3 regions of the Clostridium nitrophenolicum genome follow, and region 1 is predicted to be linked to each of the others. Evidence: predicted binding sites of a transcription regulator. Region 1 holds the regulator's gene; each other region holds the start of a gene.
The links. Region 1 encodes NrdR, which represses ribonucleotide reductase genes. Its sites were predicted from a motif close to CACNANATNTNGTG; they were not measured.
Positions count from the first base shown of each region.

Region 2: a site for NrdR is predicted at 4,385-4,398, ahead of nrdD (anaerobic ribonucleoside-triphosphate reductase). Genes of this name have one in related genera too.
Region 3: a site for NrdR is predicted at 3,774-3,787, ahead of ACZ5N4_RS01805 (vitamin B12-dependent ribonucleotide reductase). Genes of this name have one in related genera too.

Region 1 is NZ_AP042469.1:4,233,687-4,239,260, forward strand. It holds gene ACZ5N4_RS20040 (phosphate ABC transporter substrate-binding protein PstS family protein) at 1-32, opposite strand, end outside; gene pnpS (two-component system histidine kinase PnpS) at 266-1,975, opposite strand; gene ACZ5N4_RS20050 (response regulator transcription factor) at 1,988-2,683, opposite strand; gene pgeF (peptidoglycan editing factor PgeF) at 2,724-3,431, opposite strand; gene nrdR (transcriptional regulator NrdR) at 3,684-4,139, opposite strand; gene ACZ5N4_RS20065 (YlmC/YmxH family sporulation protein) at 4,243-4,506, opposite strand; gene sigG (RNA polymerase sporulation sigma factor SigG) at 4,658-5,431, opposite strand; gene sigE (RNA polymerase sporulation sigma factor SigE) at 5,507-5,574, opposite strand, start outside.
Region 2 is NZ_AP042469.1:5,719,388-5,724,961, reverse strand. It holds gene ACZ5N4_RS27310 (Na+/H+ antiporter NhaC family protein) at 1-697, opposite strand, end outside; gene ACZ5N4_RS27305 (MBL fold metallo-hydrolase) at 823-1,455, shown strand; gene nrdG (anaerobic ribonucleoside-triphosphate reductase activating protein) at 1,488-2,006, opposite strand; gene nrdD (anaerobic ribonucleoside-triphosphate reductase) at 2,259-4,367, opposite strand; gene ACZ5N4_RS27290 (hypothetical protein) at 4,593-4,769, shown strand; gene ACZ5N4_RS27285 (ferredoxin) at 4,885-5,073, opposite strand; gene ACZ5N4_RS27280 (Mrp/NBP35 family ATP-binding protein) at 5,176-5,574, opposite strand, start outside.
Region 3 is NZ_AP042469.1:396,903-402,476, reverse strand. It holds gene ACZ5N4_RS01830 (chromate transporter) at 1-82, shown strand, start outside; gene ACZ5N4_RS01825 (chromate transporter) at 85-609, shown strand; gene ACZ5N4_RS01820 (ComEC/Rec2 family competence protein) at 646-1,476, opposite strand; gene ACZ5N4_RS01815 (M14 family zinc carboxypeptidase) at 1,624-2,895, opposite strand; gene ACZ5N4_RS01810 (gamma carbonic anhydrase family protein) at 3,015-3,518, opposite strand; gene ACZ5N4_RS01805 (vitamin B12-dependent ribonucleotide reductase) at 3,913-5,574, shown strand, end outside.

The DNA.
Region 1 (5,574 bases):
GCTATAATAACTTTTAAACTTCTTTTTTTCATTATAGTAAACCCTCCTCGAAATTTTGTGCACTGTTTTGTACATGTACTATAATATACCCTTAAAGTTAACCTATTATTATGCACAGGTTAAGTAAAATTAACAATTCATAATTTATATTTGTGTACATCTTAATATAAAAAGACCTTTGAAAACACTATTTTCAAAGGTCTTTTTACAAATATTCAATCAACGATTATATTGTTAAACTTAACATTAACTTAACATATTAAGTTTACTTATGAGCTTTACAAGGAATTTTAACAACAAATTTACTTCCTTTATTAACTTCACTTTCTACTTCGATTATGCCATTAAAAACCATTACTATATGTTTGACTATAGCCAACCCTAAACCAGTTCCCCCTTGAACTCTGGATCTAGCCTTATCCACTCTATAGAATCTCTCAAACAATCTTCCAATATGCTCTTTAGGTATTCCTACTCCTGTATCCTCAACCCATATGATACATTCTTTATTCTCATATTTTGTTCCAACTTTTACTGTACCATTATTATCTGTGTACTTTATAGCGTTATCTACCAAATTAATAATCATCTGCTTAAATCTATCACTATTGCCAAATAAATTAGGAACATCTTCTACAGCAGTAAGTAATCTAATATTCTTCTTATCTGCAGTATTCTTCATTAAGTAGTATACATCTTTAACGATGTCATTTACTTTAATCTCTTCTACTTTTTCATCTATTTCATTTTCTATATTAGATAAAGTTAAAATATCATTAATTAGCCTTGTCAATCTATCTGCTTCATCATTTATTATATCCAAAAACTTTTCTCTATTTACTGGATCATCCACATATTTTAATGTTTCAGCAAAACCTTTTATGGAAGTAAGCGGGGTTTTAAGCTCATGTGAAACATTTGCAACAAATTGAGAGCGCATATTTTCAAGCCTCTTAATATCAGTAATATCATTGACTACTGCCACTGTGCCTATTTTTTCTTTACCTCTTATAATATCCGCTGTTCTGACCCTCAACTCTCTTTCTTTTGGCCATAATATCTTTAATTCTCTAAACTCATCGTTAATATTATTAAATATATCTTCAAATTCAAAATCTCTTATATTATCCATAAGCTTTTCGCCTATGATGTCTTTATTTATACCAAATATTCTTTTAGCATAAGGATTTACCATAATAACCTTGCTATTTTTATCTATTGCAATAACCCCACTATCCATGCTTCGTAGTATAGCTTCCAGCTTATTTTGCTTATCTAAAGAATCTTTTATTGTCTCTTGTAGCTTATCCGCCATATTATTAAAGGTTTTCCCTAGCTGCCCAATTTCATTATTAGAATATATATTTACCCTTCTATACAGTTCTCCCTGAGCTATTCTAGAAGTTGTAAACTCCAAATTCCTTATAGGTCTCACAATAGAGTGAGATAATTTAGAAGCAAATATTATAGAAAGAATAATAGAAAGAATAATAATCGCCAAATAATACTTAAAATATTTACCTTCAATTCCTCTAATTGCCTGTATAGTTACAGAACTTCTTACTACATAACCGTCTCCAAATACAGTTGCAAAATATACTGTATCCTGTCCTAGCGTAAAGCTATGTCTTACACTATATCCATCTCCGTATTTCCTCGCATCTTGTATCTCTTTTCTACTATTATGATTATCCATATCTTCCGGATTTGCAATTGAATCACTTAACACCTTGCCATTTTTATCTATAAAAGTCTCCCTAACAGCCTCATTCTTAAAATTTTCTTTAAAAAACGCTTGTTTATTTGATATGTTTTCATTTTTTAAAACGTTTATTATTATATCATTGTTGGCTTTTAAGATTTCCTTAATGTTTTCCTTGTATTGATAGTTCTCAATAAATATAAACAATGTGGTAATAATAAGCATACCAAAAATCAAAGTAGCCAGCATAGATAACATTAATTTCTTTTTCATTTATACCACCAATCAATCTCCTGAATTAAACCTATAACCAATTCCTCGAATAGTCTCAATATATTTAGGACTTTTATCATCTTCCTCTATTTTCTGTCTCAAATGTCTTATATGCACATCCACGGTTCTAGTTTCTCCAATATACTCATATCCCCAAATTTTATCTAACAGGAAATCTCTCGTCATGACCCTTCCCTTATTTTTTATCAATATTTCAAGAAGCTCAAATTCCTTTAAAGTTAAATCTATTTTTTCTCCATCTTTTGTAACTTCATGCTTTTCAAAATCTATATTTACTTTTCCAAAATTATAGGAATTATCTATAGGTTTTATATTTGTTCTTCTTAAAATAGCCTTTACTCTTGCTAAAAGTTCTCTTATAGAAAAGGGTTTTGTTATATAGTCATCGGCTCCAAGCTCTAAGCCTAAAACCTTATCAAATTCCTCACCCTTAGCAGTTATCATTATTATCGGTGTAGTGGAAATATTAGTATCTCTTCTTATCTCCTTACAAACATCGTACCCATCCATACCTGGAAGCATTAAATCAAGAAGAATCAACTGTAAGTTTTCCTCCTTGGCTATTCTTAGTCCATCTAAACCATTATCAGCACAAATAGTTTTATATCCATTATTCTCTAAGTTAAACTTAATCAATTCTCTTATATGTTCTTCATCATCAACAATAAGTATTTTTTCTTCTGCCATAACTTAACCTCCTAGACTCATATTATAGTGTTATTAAAGTTTACTTTAATAACACAAAAGAAAACATTCTTCCACCATTTTTATTTTTCCTATAAGAGTGCATTACAGGATCTTTGCTACAAAAAGTACAGATATTTATATCATGAACATTACTATCTGTTACACCTTTTAATTTTAATTGATGTTTTATACAATCTGTCATACTTAAATTTCTTCCGCTAAACAAATTTATATTTTTATATGTTTCACAGTTCTTAAATTTAGAAACAATTTCTTCTCCAACTTCATAGCAACATTGACGATTATGCGGTCCAATACCTGCTATAATATCCTCTCCTTTAGTTCCAAACTTTTTCTCCATTTTCTCTATAGTTTTCAGTAAAATACATTCAAAAGTTCCCTTCCATCCACTATGAACTGCAGCTATCGCTTTATTCTTTCTGTCATATAATAAAATTGGAACACAATCTGCTGTAAAAACACCTATTGCTATATGCTTTAAATCTGTGACCAGCGCATCTGCCTCATAAGTATTTTCATCATAAACTATAATAGAATCTCCATGTACTTGATCTACAAATCCAACCTTATCTACATTAAACCAACTTTTAATATTTTCTAAATTTCTTCTTCCTTTTTCCGTACCTTTATTAAAATCCAGATCATTTTCAGCTGTTGAAAATACCATTTCAGCTTCTTCTAAAGATATTTTTATAAATTTATAATTTTCAATCAAAAATTCCTCCATTATAATCCTCCCTAAAACTTCTTTAACAATTTTTAATTATATTTTAACATTCTTTATTATTATTGCCACAAAAACTATTAACTTTTAACTATATTAACTTATATTTAACAGAATAATTAAGCAAGATTTTTTGAACCAAATTTACTTTTAAGGGTTCTTCCAACGTAGTATTACGCAAAATAGACTATAAAACTGCCTAATTATTTTTTTCAAGATGCCTTAAATAAATAAATGATATGCAATTATTGCATATCATTTATTTTGAATTAAGTTCTTAATCTCTTCCATAAAAGTATTTATATCCTTGAACTGCCTATATACTGAAGCGAATCTTACATAGGCTACTTCATCTAGCTTTTTTAGATTTTCCATTATTAGTTCACCAATATACTCCGAACTTACCTCGGTAAACATTTTATTATTAATCTTCTTCTCTATTTCATCTGCTATGTTCTCTATTTGTTGCCTTGATACTGGTCTTTTCTGACAAGCCTTTATAAGCCCATTAATTATCTTAGTCCTATCAAAATATTCTCTATTCATATTTTTCTTTATTACTAATATTGGAATGTTCTCAACCTTTTCATAAGTTGTATATCTCTTGCTGCAACTTAAACATTCTCTACGTCTTCTTGTAGACATATCATCTTCAGTGGACCTAGAATCAACAACTTTACTTTCTCCATAGCCACAGTAAGGGCACCTCAATTTTCTTCACGTCCTTCTAGTTTATTATATTTATTATTATACTTATGTAATATTTATATATAATCATTATACACTTTTTTATATAAAATTCTACTATGTTTTTCTATTCTCTTAGTATATACTCTCCTCCATCAACTAGTACAACATCCACTCCTATTTTTTTTACATTCTGCCATGGAATTTCGATATCATCATTTTTCCCAAACCAAGATGCTCTATGCGATGGTAATATAATAGATATTATCTTGCTCTCATCACAATCTATTTTTAAATCTTTTATAAAGCCTAACTTTGCACCAGTATTAATATCTACGATTTCCATGGATCTTAAATTTCCTAGAGAATGTAACGACTTTTCATCCTGCATATTTATATCCTCCATTATTCTTTTATTATTAAATATATGAACATTACCTATTATTCAGTACCAAAACAAAAAAAATAAAGCCGAGAATATGACTAAACCATATTCTCAGCTCATAATCAATAATTATAAATAAGTAAAATAATTGCTTAACTTATACATATTTTCTCATATGTCTTAGTGCAGTTTTTTCTAGTCTAGAGACCTGCGCTTGTGATATTCCTATTTCATCGGCTACTTCCATTTGAGTTCTTCCATCGAAAAATCTTAGATTAAGTATAAGCTTTTCTCTATCATTTAATTTTTTCATTGCTTCCTTAATAGCTATGTTTTCTAACCAGCTATCGTCTAAGTTTTTATTGTCACTTATTTGATCCATTACATAAATTGCATCTCCTCCATCATGATATATCGGTTCAAAAAGTGACACTGGATCTTGAATAGCGTCTAAGGCAAAGACTACCTCCTCTCTTGGTACTTTCAACTCCTTAGCTATTTGTGATATGGTAGGCTCCTTATTATTTTCTCCTATTAATTTATCTCTTATTTGTAAAGCTCTATAAGCAATATCTCTCAAGGATCTGCTTACCCTTATTGAATTATTGTCTCTCAAATATCTTCTTATTTCACCAATAATCATAGGAACAGCATAAGTGGAGAATTTAACATTTTGATTTAAATCAAAATTGTCTATTGCCTTAATTAGACCAATACATCCTACTTGAAATAAATCATCAACATTTTCCCCTCTGTTATTAAATCTTTGAATTACACTTAATACTAGTCTTAAGTTACCTTTAATAAACTTTTCTCTTGATTCGTTATCTCCGTCCTTCATTCTGTATAGTAGTTTTCTCATCTCATCTTCTTTCAAAACTGGTAGTTTTGCTGTGTTTACACCGCAAATTTCAACTTTATTAATTATCATAAAGTTATCAGCCCCTTTAGAATATTCGCATTTTAATTATTTACTAAGAAGCTGAATTTTATACTAAAGACAACCTTATAACATTTTATTTATTTCTTTCTTTAATCTTTTTATTATTCTTTTTTCTAATCTAGAAATATAAG
Region 2 (5,574 bases), 1.5 Mb from region 1:
TAAAAGCAGGCAAAAGAACAAAGATATTAATATTAAATACCTTAATTATTTCATTGTTTATTCCACTTCCTCCTGTACTTACAGGAAATTTCATAGATACTATAGTATATAAGATTATGGATAAAATGAAAGGTACTATGCTAGTCTTAATCATATTTTTTATATTGTCATATATATCTGTATCCGTTAAAAATGCTACTAAATTAGCACTTGAAGACATAGGCGAACATCTATCACCAAAATAAGCCCCAGCAATTATTGCACCAGCAGCAGCTCCGATATTTTCTCCACCACCTCTCGCTATAACCATAAGCGCTATTCCAACTGTTCCTGCTGTCCCAAAGGAAGTTCCTATAAGAAAGGATACGATACAACTTATTAAAAATGCCGATAGAATAAATAGGTGAGGATTTAAAAATTCTACTCCGTAGAATACAATAGCCGATACGGCTCCTGATGCCATCCAAATAGCAGTAATCGCTCCTATCAAAACAAAAATTTGTAATATCGTAACTGATTTTTTACCGCCATTATAAGCCATTAGAAGGGTTTCCTTTAGTTTATATCCCCTTTTTAGAGCACAAAATATAAATATTATTAATCCTACCGCAAGAGGATAACCTACAAATATTCCTCTATATACACTTATAATTAACATAAAAAAACAAACTATAAAAGAAACTAAAATATCCATCATACTCACCGCCTTATAAAAAAATAATAACAAAAATTTTTCTATAGTTAAATAACAACAGTTGTATATTTTAATATATTCTAATAAGGATATAATATTAAATGAATAATAATGAAAGAGGTGCTTTTATGGAAATAACTTGGCTTGGACATTCATCTTTTTTGCTAGAGGATTCAAAGGGACGAAAAGTTTTGATGGATCCCTTTGATGAAAGTGTGGGATATCCTGTTTTTGAGGGTGAAGTAGATATAGTTACAATAAGCCATTATCATTTTGATCATAGTTACACTGAAAAAGTAAAATTTAGCCACATTGCAGACAAAGCAGGTTTTTTCTATCTCTGCGATATACCTGTGGCAGGAATTCCATCTTACCATGACAAAATGCAGGGTGCTAAGCGCGGAGAGAATATGATTTTTATTATAGAAATGGATGGTTATAGAATTTGCCACTTAGGAGACTTAGGATATATACTATCTGCAGAGGAAATAAAAAGTCTAGGCAAGGTAGATATATTGCTCATACCTATAGGCGGAAACTACACTATCGATGGAAAAGAAGCATCAAAACTAGCTCATAGTATAAATAGCCCACTAATTATTCCTATGCATTACAATACCCCTATGCTTTCTTTTCAATTGGATGGTTTGGAAAACTTTTTAACCTATATGAAAAATGGTGAAAAAGTAGGCAGCAATAAGCTATCTATAGAAGAGCTCTTAGAAGGAGAAAAACAAGTTAAGATACTTAATTATAAATAGTATTAAAGCAGCTAGTTTAAACTGGCTGCTCTCTAACTTATGATGTTTAAAATTACAGCTTTCTTTAAATTAATGCTTCTTTTTACATCAATGATTCGCTGATTACTTGAACCTCTAAATTTTAGCTTCAGATCTTTTTTGTCCTCATCAAACTTTCCATCAACTAGGATATCTACATTATTTAGAAGTTTATTCCAGTTTTTACCATTGTTCATAGATTCTAAAATATATTCAAAAGTATATCCTGTGTAACACCACACATTAAGTCCTAGATCTTTTACCTTTTTGGCAATTATACTAAATTCTTCTGCCTGCTCAAAGGGATCTCCCCCTGAAAAAGTAACTCCCTTTATCATGGGGTTGCTTTTAATATCATCTACAAGTTCATCTATGTTTTTAAGTTCCCCACCTTCAAGATCATGAGTACTTGGATTAAAGCACCCTTTGCAATTATGCTTGCACCCTTGGGCAAAAAACACTCTTCTTAATCCTGGTCCATTAACTAAACTTTCATATGCTATTCCAGCCAACCTTACTAAATTAGTTTTCATAAAAAGCCACCTCCTATATATAATTTTTGTTAAGGCATCTGAAAGAAAATAACAAGTCAAAGATGCGACGGATATTTTGTGTCAGATAAGGAGACAGGTTCCGCAGATAGTGAACCCTATCTAAGGGTTCTGCCGACGAGGTATGACGCAAAACAGACTAGCATACTGACTAGTTATTTTTTTGAAGATGCCTAAGCTTTAAAAGACAGAGAATTTACTCTGCCTTTTAAAATATATAACTTATGTCAACTTTTAAATTGTATATACGTGTTTGCTACTTCCCTGAGATATTCTATCTGATCTTTCCGCTACTTTTCCTGAACCAAATCGTTCATCTAGTGAAAGATATCCTGTTACTCTTGATATCCCTTGTATATTGTTACTTTCACAGTTAGGACACTTTTCTTCTCCATGAAGATATGTTCCGCAGTCTCTACAATATCTTATGTGAAAGTTAATACCTATATAATTAATATTTGTATTGTTATATGCATAATTTAGTATATCCATAATCGTTTCTGCTGATGGGTAGTCATCTAACTCTATATAACTTATATGTCCACCATTACACAACTTATGGTATGGTGCTTCTATATCTATCTTATCTTTTATTGATATAGCATGCCCTACAGGTACGTGATATGAATTTGTATAATAATCCTTATCAGTTACTCCTGGTAATTCACCAAATACTTTTTTATCTTGAACAATAAATCTGCCGCTCAATCCTTCTGCTGGCGTTGCATAACAACTCCAGTTTAAGTGAGTCTCTTCAACTAATCTATCTGTATACTGTCTCATATGAGAGACTATCTTAAGCCCAAGCTCTCTAGATTGTTCATCTTCACCGTGGTGCTTTCCTGTCAATGCTGTCACAGTCTCTGCTAATCCTATGAATCCTATAACCCAAGTTCCTTGTATTAAAATTGGCTCTATTGAGTCATCAGCTTTTAAATTCTCTGACCCTTTCATAAGGCCTTGTCCAGCTACAAATGGCAAATCTTTCACTCTTAATCTTTTTAATACATCATATCTATGCATTAACGATTCTTTAGCTAATTCTAACTTGCTATCTAAAAGCTTAAAAAATTTATTTATATCTTTCTTCGCTAAAATACCAATCCTAGGTAAATTTATAGTAGTTGGAGCTATATTTCCTCTTCCTTTTGTTCCAGGTTCACCATTTACATTAGAACATATATAAGTTCTACATCCCATTGTAGCAGGTACTACACCTTTGTCATAATAAACCTTATTAAAATCAGCATCTAAATTCATAAATGTTGGATTCATTCTCTTAGCTGCTACTCTACAAGCTAATTCAAATAGATAGTAGTATGGATCTCCAACCTCTTTGTTAACTCCCTTTTTAACTCTAAATATTATATTTGGGAATATAGGTTGTTCTTCATTACCTAATCCTTTTTCGTACTCAAGTAAAAATATTTCACATATTAGTGCTGCATCTTTTGAATCTGGTATTCCAAGATTTATAGATGAAAATGGTACCTGACTTCCGGCACGGCTATGCATTGTGTTTAAATTATACACAATTCCCTGCATAGACTGCTCTATACATCTTCTGAGCTTCTTCTCTGTAACTTCCTTTATCTTTTCATCATCAATACCTAGTTCCGTTAATTCTTTTATTATTTCCTTCCTAGTTGGGTCAACAAACACTCCCATGTCATTGTCAAAATCCGGATGTGATTGTCCTCCGAACATATCATTTTGAGTTGATTGCAATAAAATACATGAAAGTTCTGCAGCAGACTCTATTCTCCTTGGTCTTCTTATAGTACCGTATCCTGTATTAAATCCTCTTTCAAGTATTTCTCTGGTAGGTATATGTAAACAATTTGTAGTTAAATTGTAACTATCTAAATCGTGATAATATATATCTCCATTTTCATGAGCTTTAGCTAAATATTTAGGCATAGCAGATAAGTTATGCCACTTATTTGATTCACTTGCTATCCTTAGTAGTTTTGAACTAAAGTTGTTTCCAACATTAGCATTATCTCTATCTGTTTCTACACCTATTTTTTCTATTGCTTTCATTAAATCTGATTTTATTTCTCTTATTTTAGTTCTTTCTCTTCTATAATTTGAATATGTAACTCCTATTTCTCTATAGTTATTTTCCAAAAGGGTATTTTCAACTATGTTTTGTACTTGTTCAACATTAAGTTGCTCTACATTAATTTCTTCTATTTTTTTAATTACTTTTTGAGTTAGTTCTATAAACTCACTTTCTTTTAGATCATATCCTATCTCTTCAGTGGCGCCTTTAATAGCATTGGTTATTTTAATAGAATCAAACTCTACTTTTCTACCATCCCTTTTCACAACATGTAGCATACTACATACCTCCAACCTACCATATATTGTGCTAAATACTTTGCTATTATACTATGAGAAAATTTTTTAATCAATTTTTAAATTAATGTTAAGAGTATATTATCACTGTTTACTTTAACTTACCTTCGTATTCTTTTATTTTTTATTATAGTATATGACTTGATATTTAATATTAATGAATAATTGGTATATAAAATAGTCAAACTATGGTAGAGGTGATACTAAATGATTGGCAAAATACTTGATATGAGCGTTACAGATGCTTTCATAAGTTTCCAAGATGGCACTACCATGGATATTGGAGTTTCTCATCTTCCTCCTGGTTCTAAAGTGGGAGATACTATAAATATTGAACCTAGACCAACAAGAATGACAAATGATAAATTAGTAGATTTCTTCTAAGGGTTCTATCAACACAGTATGACTTAAAGTAGTTTAGAATACTGATTGGCTATTTTTGTAAAGATGCCCAAAATAAAAAACTAAGAAGGTGCCGACACCTTCTTAGTTTTTTATTTTATTCTATTGATATAGCACTAACTGGACAGCTATCTGCTCCTTCTTGTGCGCTATCTTCAACTCCTTGTGGAACGTCCTCAGATATTGCAACTGCTTTTCCGTCATCATCCATTTGATAAACTTCAGGACATATGGATGGACATAAGCCACAGCCTATACAAGTATCCTTATCAACTACTGCTTTCATTTGTATTCCTCCTGTACATTATTTAATTATAACTTATACAATTAATATTCTTTTCCAAAATACTTCTATTTATGCTAAAACAGAAAGATTGCTTAAGTAAAATTAAATACCTATTTTACTTTTAAAATTATCCAATAAAACTTCATATTCTTCAGATTTGCTTACATAATCCTCAACATTTCCATTTTCCATACTTTCTACAAGATCAAGATTTATTGGCATTTCAGCAAGAAGCGGTAATCCTAAATATTCAGCTTGTTCTTCTGCTGTTTTTTTACTAAAGACTCTAATTTTCTCGCCACACTTGCCACATGTAACATAGGACATATTCTCTACTACTCCTATTATATTTACATTCATTTTTTTCGCCATTATAACCACTTTTTTAACTATCATAGATACCATCTCTTGTGGAGTTGAAACTATCACCATTCCCTCTAACGGAACCTCTTGCATTATAGTTAAGGCTATATCACCGGTTCCTGGAGGCATATCTATAAG
Region 3 (5,574 bases), 1.9 Mb from region 1:
TATTTTTAAAATCCATCCAGTAATAACTATAATTATAGCTGGTATATATGGTTACCTATTTTTAAGAAAGAGAGTTGAATAAATATGCACATAATACTTCAAATATTTTGGACATTTTTAAAAATAGGAGCCTTTAGCTTTGGCGGCGGATATGCAATGTTGCCTTTAATTGAAAGAGAAATTGTTTCAAATCATCATTGGATCAATTATAAAGATTTTATAGATATAATAGGTATTTCTCAGATGACTCCTGGGCCTATTGCCATAAATTCTGCTACCTTTGTAGGGTATAAAGTTTATGGTTTTTATGGAAGTGTTGCTGGAACTATAGGTGTTGTCACCTTCTCTTTTCTCCTTGTTTCTATAGCAACCCATTATATAATGAAATTTAAAGAATCCAAAGCAATGAAAGCTGTGCTTCTTGGAATGCGCCCTGCTCTTATAGGTCTTATAATATCTGCTTTTTTATCTCTAGCCAAGGAATCTTATCATGATGTAAAAAGTGTTTTTATAGGAATTTTTATTATGGCTTTACTATTATCCAAAAAGCTTCATCCAATCCTAATAATAGCTATTTCAGGCATTGCAGGTATATTAGTTTATAAATAAAATATAAAAGAAGTTGCTGTATTCATCAGCATACTTCTAATTTTTATTTATCCTTATATTAATTCCATTTTTATCGCATCTTATAAAATCATTTTTAACTACTATATTTCCGTGCAAGTCACTTCTTAAGACCAGAGCTTCCTTGTTATGTATTCTTTTTATTATCTTATCATCTGGTGTTCCTATACCATCACAAGTCACAATAGCAACCTTGGGTTTTACAACGCTTATGAAGTTTTCTGTACTGCTAGTGTCTAATGAATGATGTGGTACCTTTAGAATATCACACTTTTCAATAGTACCCTTTTTTAACATATCTTCTTCCTCATTTTTTTCACAATCAGCAGCAAATAAATATTTTATTCCATCTATTTCTCCCTTTATTACTACTGAATTATTATTTTCTATCATGTCATCCTCTTTCAAAGGCCCTACTGCTTCTAGCTCCACCTTCCCTTTTTTTAGTTTCCAACCCTCACCTATATTTTTTACTTTTGCTCCACTTTGGGCTAAGTCTTTATATAGATCAATTTTTATTTCATTATAATGATTAGGTATTAGCACATCTTTTACTTTTTTACTTTGAACTAATCTTAAGAGTCCACCATAATGGTCATCATGATAGTGAGTAAGTATGATCGTGTCTACTTTATCTATAGAATTCGATTCTAGGTATTTTAAAATCCTATCAAAATAGTATGCTGCTCCTGTATCTATTATATAATTTTTATTCCACGCTTTAATTAAAATACAATCACTCTGCCCTACATCTAAAAAGTGAACTTCATATTTATCCTGCTTAGCATAACCAGTGCCGCTAATTAGGACTATAATTGTTAGAATAAATGTAACTATTCTTTTTTTCATTTAATCACCCTCGTGAAGAATATTTTATTATATAGTTTTTTATATTTATAAAAATTTATCCTAAAATCAAATAAAATAAAAAACCTTACATAGCCAAACTTCAGCTATGTAAGGTTATATTTTCAACTAGATAGTTTTTACGTATATTTAAACTACTGATGCTAATATTAGTAACTCTTCATTGTCTCTATATATTTTATCAAACTGAGTTAATGGCAAAGGATTTTTTCCTTTACCTACTTCTATAGTAAATCCAGGCTTTCTGTATTCTTTAATAAACCAATCCTTATACCCTGCGTAAGAAGTTATTCCAGTGGTACTCTCTAAGGAATAACCACTTACTTGTGAAAATAATGTTCCTATCCTTCTAGATTCAGGTGGCGTGATTCCATTATATTGCCAATAAATAACTTCTCCTTGGGAGTGATATGCTAAGACTAACCTAAAGTTATGTGCTCTTGTAAAGTTAACAACAGCCTTAGTTTCTGGCTCTGATTCTGGATAAGGTCCTGAGTATCTAGTAGGACCAGGCCCATATATTCCATAAGATGGCTCTGCTTCTTTTGATAACTCCCAGGATGCATTGTAATTATGATTTAAATCTACACCTCTTATATTAGCTTGCCAATTTTTCGAAAAATCAGTGCTTCCTTTGTTCCATTTTATCAAATCATTATAATAAGGGTTATCTCTACTAAGACCGTTAATGACTAAATCAACTCCATCTGGATTTACCATAGGCATTATAAATATAGTACTTCTGCTCCATATTTCACTTATATCATAACCTTTTATAGTTCTAGCTTCTGTATAAGCTTTAGCCATATTTTCTATGAATTTCATTAGAAGCGGTGCAGTAATCCACTCTAATGCATGATGAGCTCCATTATAAAAGACCTGATTAGGGCCATCACCAAGTCTAACATAGTATAGCTCTCTTCCAAGTACACTATTTCCTGCGGAACCTAATTCTATAAATGGATACCTAGCTTTTAATCCCTGTAAATCACGTTTTAATATATCGTAAGTATAATTAACATTAGTATCAACAACATCAATTCCATAGGGTACTATAATCTTTGATCCAGGTTTTAAATTATAAGGGTCAATTTCTGGATTAGCCACTATTATTTTATAGGGCTGTGTATAATACTTTGATGCAATACTATAAAGTGTATCTCCACTTTTTATAGTGTAAGTATCATAACCAAATATAAATTTTTCCAGTGCATTATAAGTAGCTGGTCCTATGATTCCATCTGAAGTCAAACCATTATCCCTTTGAAAGGCTCTTACCGCTTCTTCTGTCATTCTTCCGTATACACCATCTACCGGCCCAGGGTTATACCCTATTTTCTTTAGGACTGCCTGTATTTTCATTACCTCAGTTCCTCTAGAACCTAATTTTAATATCTCCATACTTATTCACCTAATATTGATTACAATATTATTTTATAATTATACTTTTAATTAGGTGAACAAAAAATTAAAATATCAAGAGGAATAAATATTTTATTCCCCTTGGTATTTTGATAAGTTTATTTATATGCTTCAGATTCTTCTAAATAATGCTCTGCTGCTCCTTTAACATATTCTTTTTCTTCTTCTGTAAGCTCCCTAATGACCTTTACCGGTGAGCCCATGCACAAAACTCCAGAAGGTATTTTTTTATTAGGTGGTACAAGACTTCCTGCACCAATCATTGTTCCTTCTCCTATTTCCGCACCATCTAGTATAATTGATCCCATACCAATTAATGAATGGCTTCCAATTTTACATCCATGCAAAACTACATTATGCCCAACAGTTACGTAATCTCCCACCTCAGTAGGTGTACCACTAATATTTGCATGAACAGTACAGTTGTCCTGGATATTTGAGCCTTTTCCAATATGAATAGTATTACTATCACCTCTAATTACTGCTCCAAACCATACGCTTGCCTTTTCATCTAAAGTTACTTTTCCAATGACTTCAGCACTATCAGCCACAAAACAGCTCTCATGTACTTTAGGAGTTTCATCCTTAAAATTTCTAATCATCTAATCATCTCCTAATCTCTAAAATTTAAATATAGTAAAGTCTTTTTTGAAATTCTCTCTCTATTATATAAATTATAACTAACTTTTCAAATTAGTTAAATGATTAAACAGTATATCCATGGGTAAAATTATATTTAATATATTCTACAAATTAATAAATACTCGCGATTAATAACTATTAACCGTGAAATTTGCTCGATTATGTAAAATTGTTATTGTTGAATTTAATAACTATGTAGTCTATAATAATATCATCACTACATGTAGTGGTTATTTTTTTCTAATACCACTACATGTAGTAAGATTGTATATATATTCCTGTATATTAAGTTTCCATTATATGCAATGTACCTATAAACTATTTATATTAACACATACAAGGAGGTAGCTTGGGTTGAGTTACATAAAAGATTTACTTAAAAGATATTATACAAAGGATTTAGCAAAGGATAGCAGTAAAACAGTTTTCGATTTATTTAAATGGAAAAAAGTCGACGTATTTTTAAAAGATCATAAAACTGGCAAAGTATTAGTTGATATGAAAGACTTAGAGTTTCCTGAGCATTATTCTCAAACAGCTTGCGATATTATAGCTTCAAAGTACTTTAGAAAAGCAGGAATACCTAATGAAATTGGCTATGAAAACAGCATGAAAGCTGTAGCACATAGAATGGTTAACTTCTGGTGTGAAGCACTAAAAGATGAAGGCATTATAAAAACAGATGAAGAGGCTTCTGTCTTTTATGATGAATGTGTCTATGGTCTATTAAATCAGATGTATGCACCTAATTCTCCTCAGTGGTTTAATACAGGTCTGGCACAGTCTTATGGAATAAAGGGAAATAAACAATCAAATTATTACTTTGATGAAAAAGAAGGCAAAGTTGTTGAAAGTCCAGACAACTATTCAAGAACGCAGGCATCTGCTTGCTTTATATTGTCTATTGAAGACAAACTTTTGGGACATCACTCAATCTCTGAACAATATGTTACAGAAACTAAGCTTTTTAAGGGTGGCTCAGGCACAGGCACAAACTTTTCATGTATAAGGGCAAAAGGTGAAAAGCTATCAGGTGGCGGAGTCTCCTCAGGACTTATGAGCTTTTTAAAGGGTTTAGATAGAAATGCTGGAGCTATAAAATCTGGCGGAACTACTAGAAGAGCTGCAAAAATGGTATGTCTTGATATAGATCATCCAGAAATCATGGATTTCATCACCTGGAAGGCAAAAGAAGAGAATAAAGTTAGAGCTCTTGGAAAGATGGATTATGACATAGATATTGATGGCGAAGCATATGAAACAGTTTCAGGTCAAAACAGCAATAATTCTATAAGACTTTCTGATTACTTTATGAAAAAAGTTGATAGTCTGGATAAAGAACCTGATGCAACTATCGAACTTAAGGGCAGAGTGGATTCAAAATTAAATAAAGTGACAAAGGTTTCAGAGCTATGGGAATCATTTAATTTTTCCGCTTGGCAGTGTGCAGATCCTGCACCTCAGTTCAGCGATACCTTTAACGCTTGGCATACATGTCCTGCCGGAGAGGACGGAATTCTAAATGCTGCTTATAACAAAATTAATTCTACAAATCCTTGTGGAGAATATGCATTTTTAGATGACTCCTCCTGTAATTTAGCTTCAATAAATATATATAAATTTTATAATATAAATACAGGTAAATTTGATATAGACGGATATTTACATATAATAGGACTTACACAACTAATACTTGAAGCTTCAATACAATGGGGACAATATCCTACAGAAGATATAGCAAGAAAAACATACATGTTCAGACCAACGGGCTTAGGTATATCTAACATTGCATCGCTTTTTATGGTAATGGGATACCCTTATGATTCCAAAGAAGCTAGAGCCTTAACTTCATCCTTAATTGGTACTTTAACAGGATATTCTTATTATGTATCCTCAATTATGGCAAAGGAAGTAGGCCCTTTTGAAAAATTTGAAATCAATAAGCCTTATATGATGAGAGTTATTAGGAATCACTCTAGAGCTGCTGGAGTAAATTCTAAGCTTTTAGTTAATCAA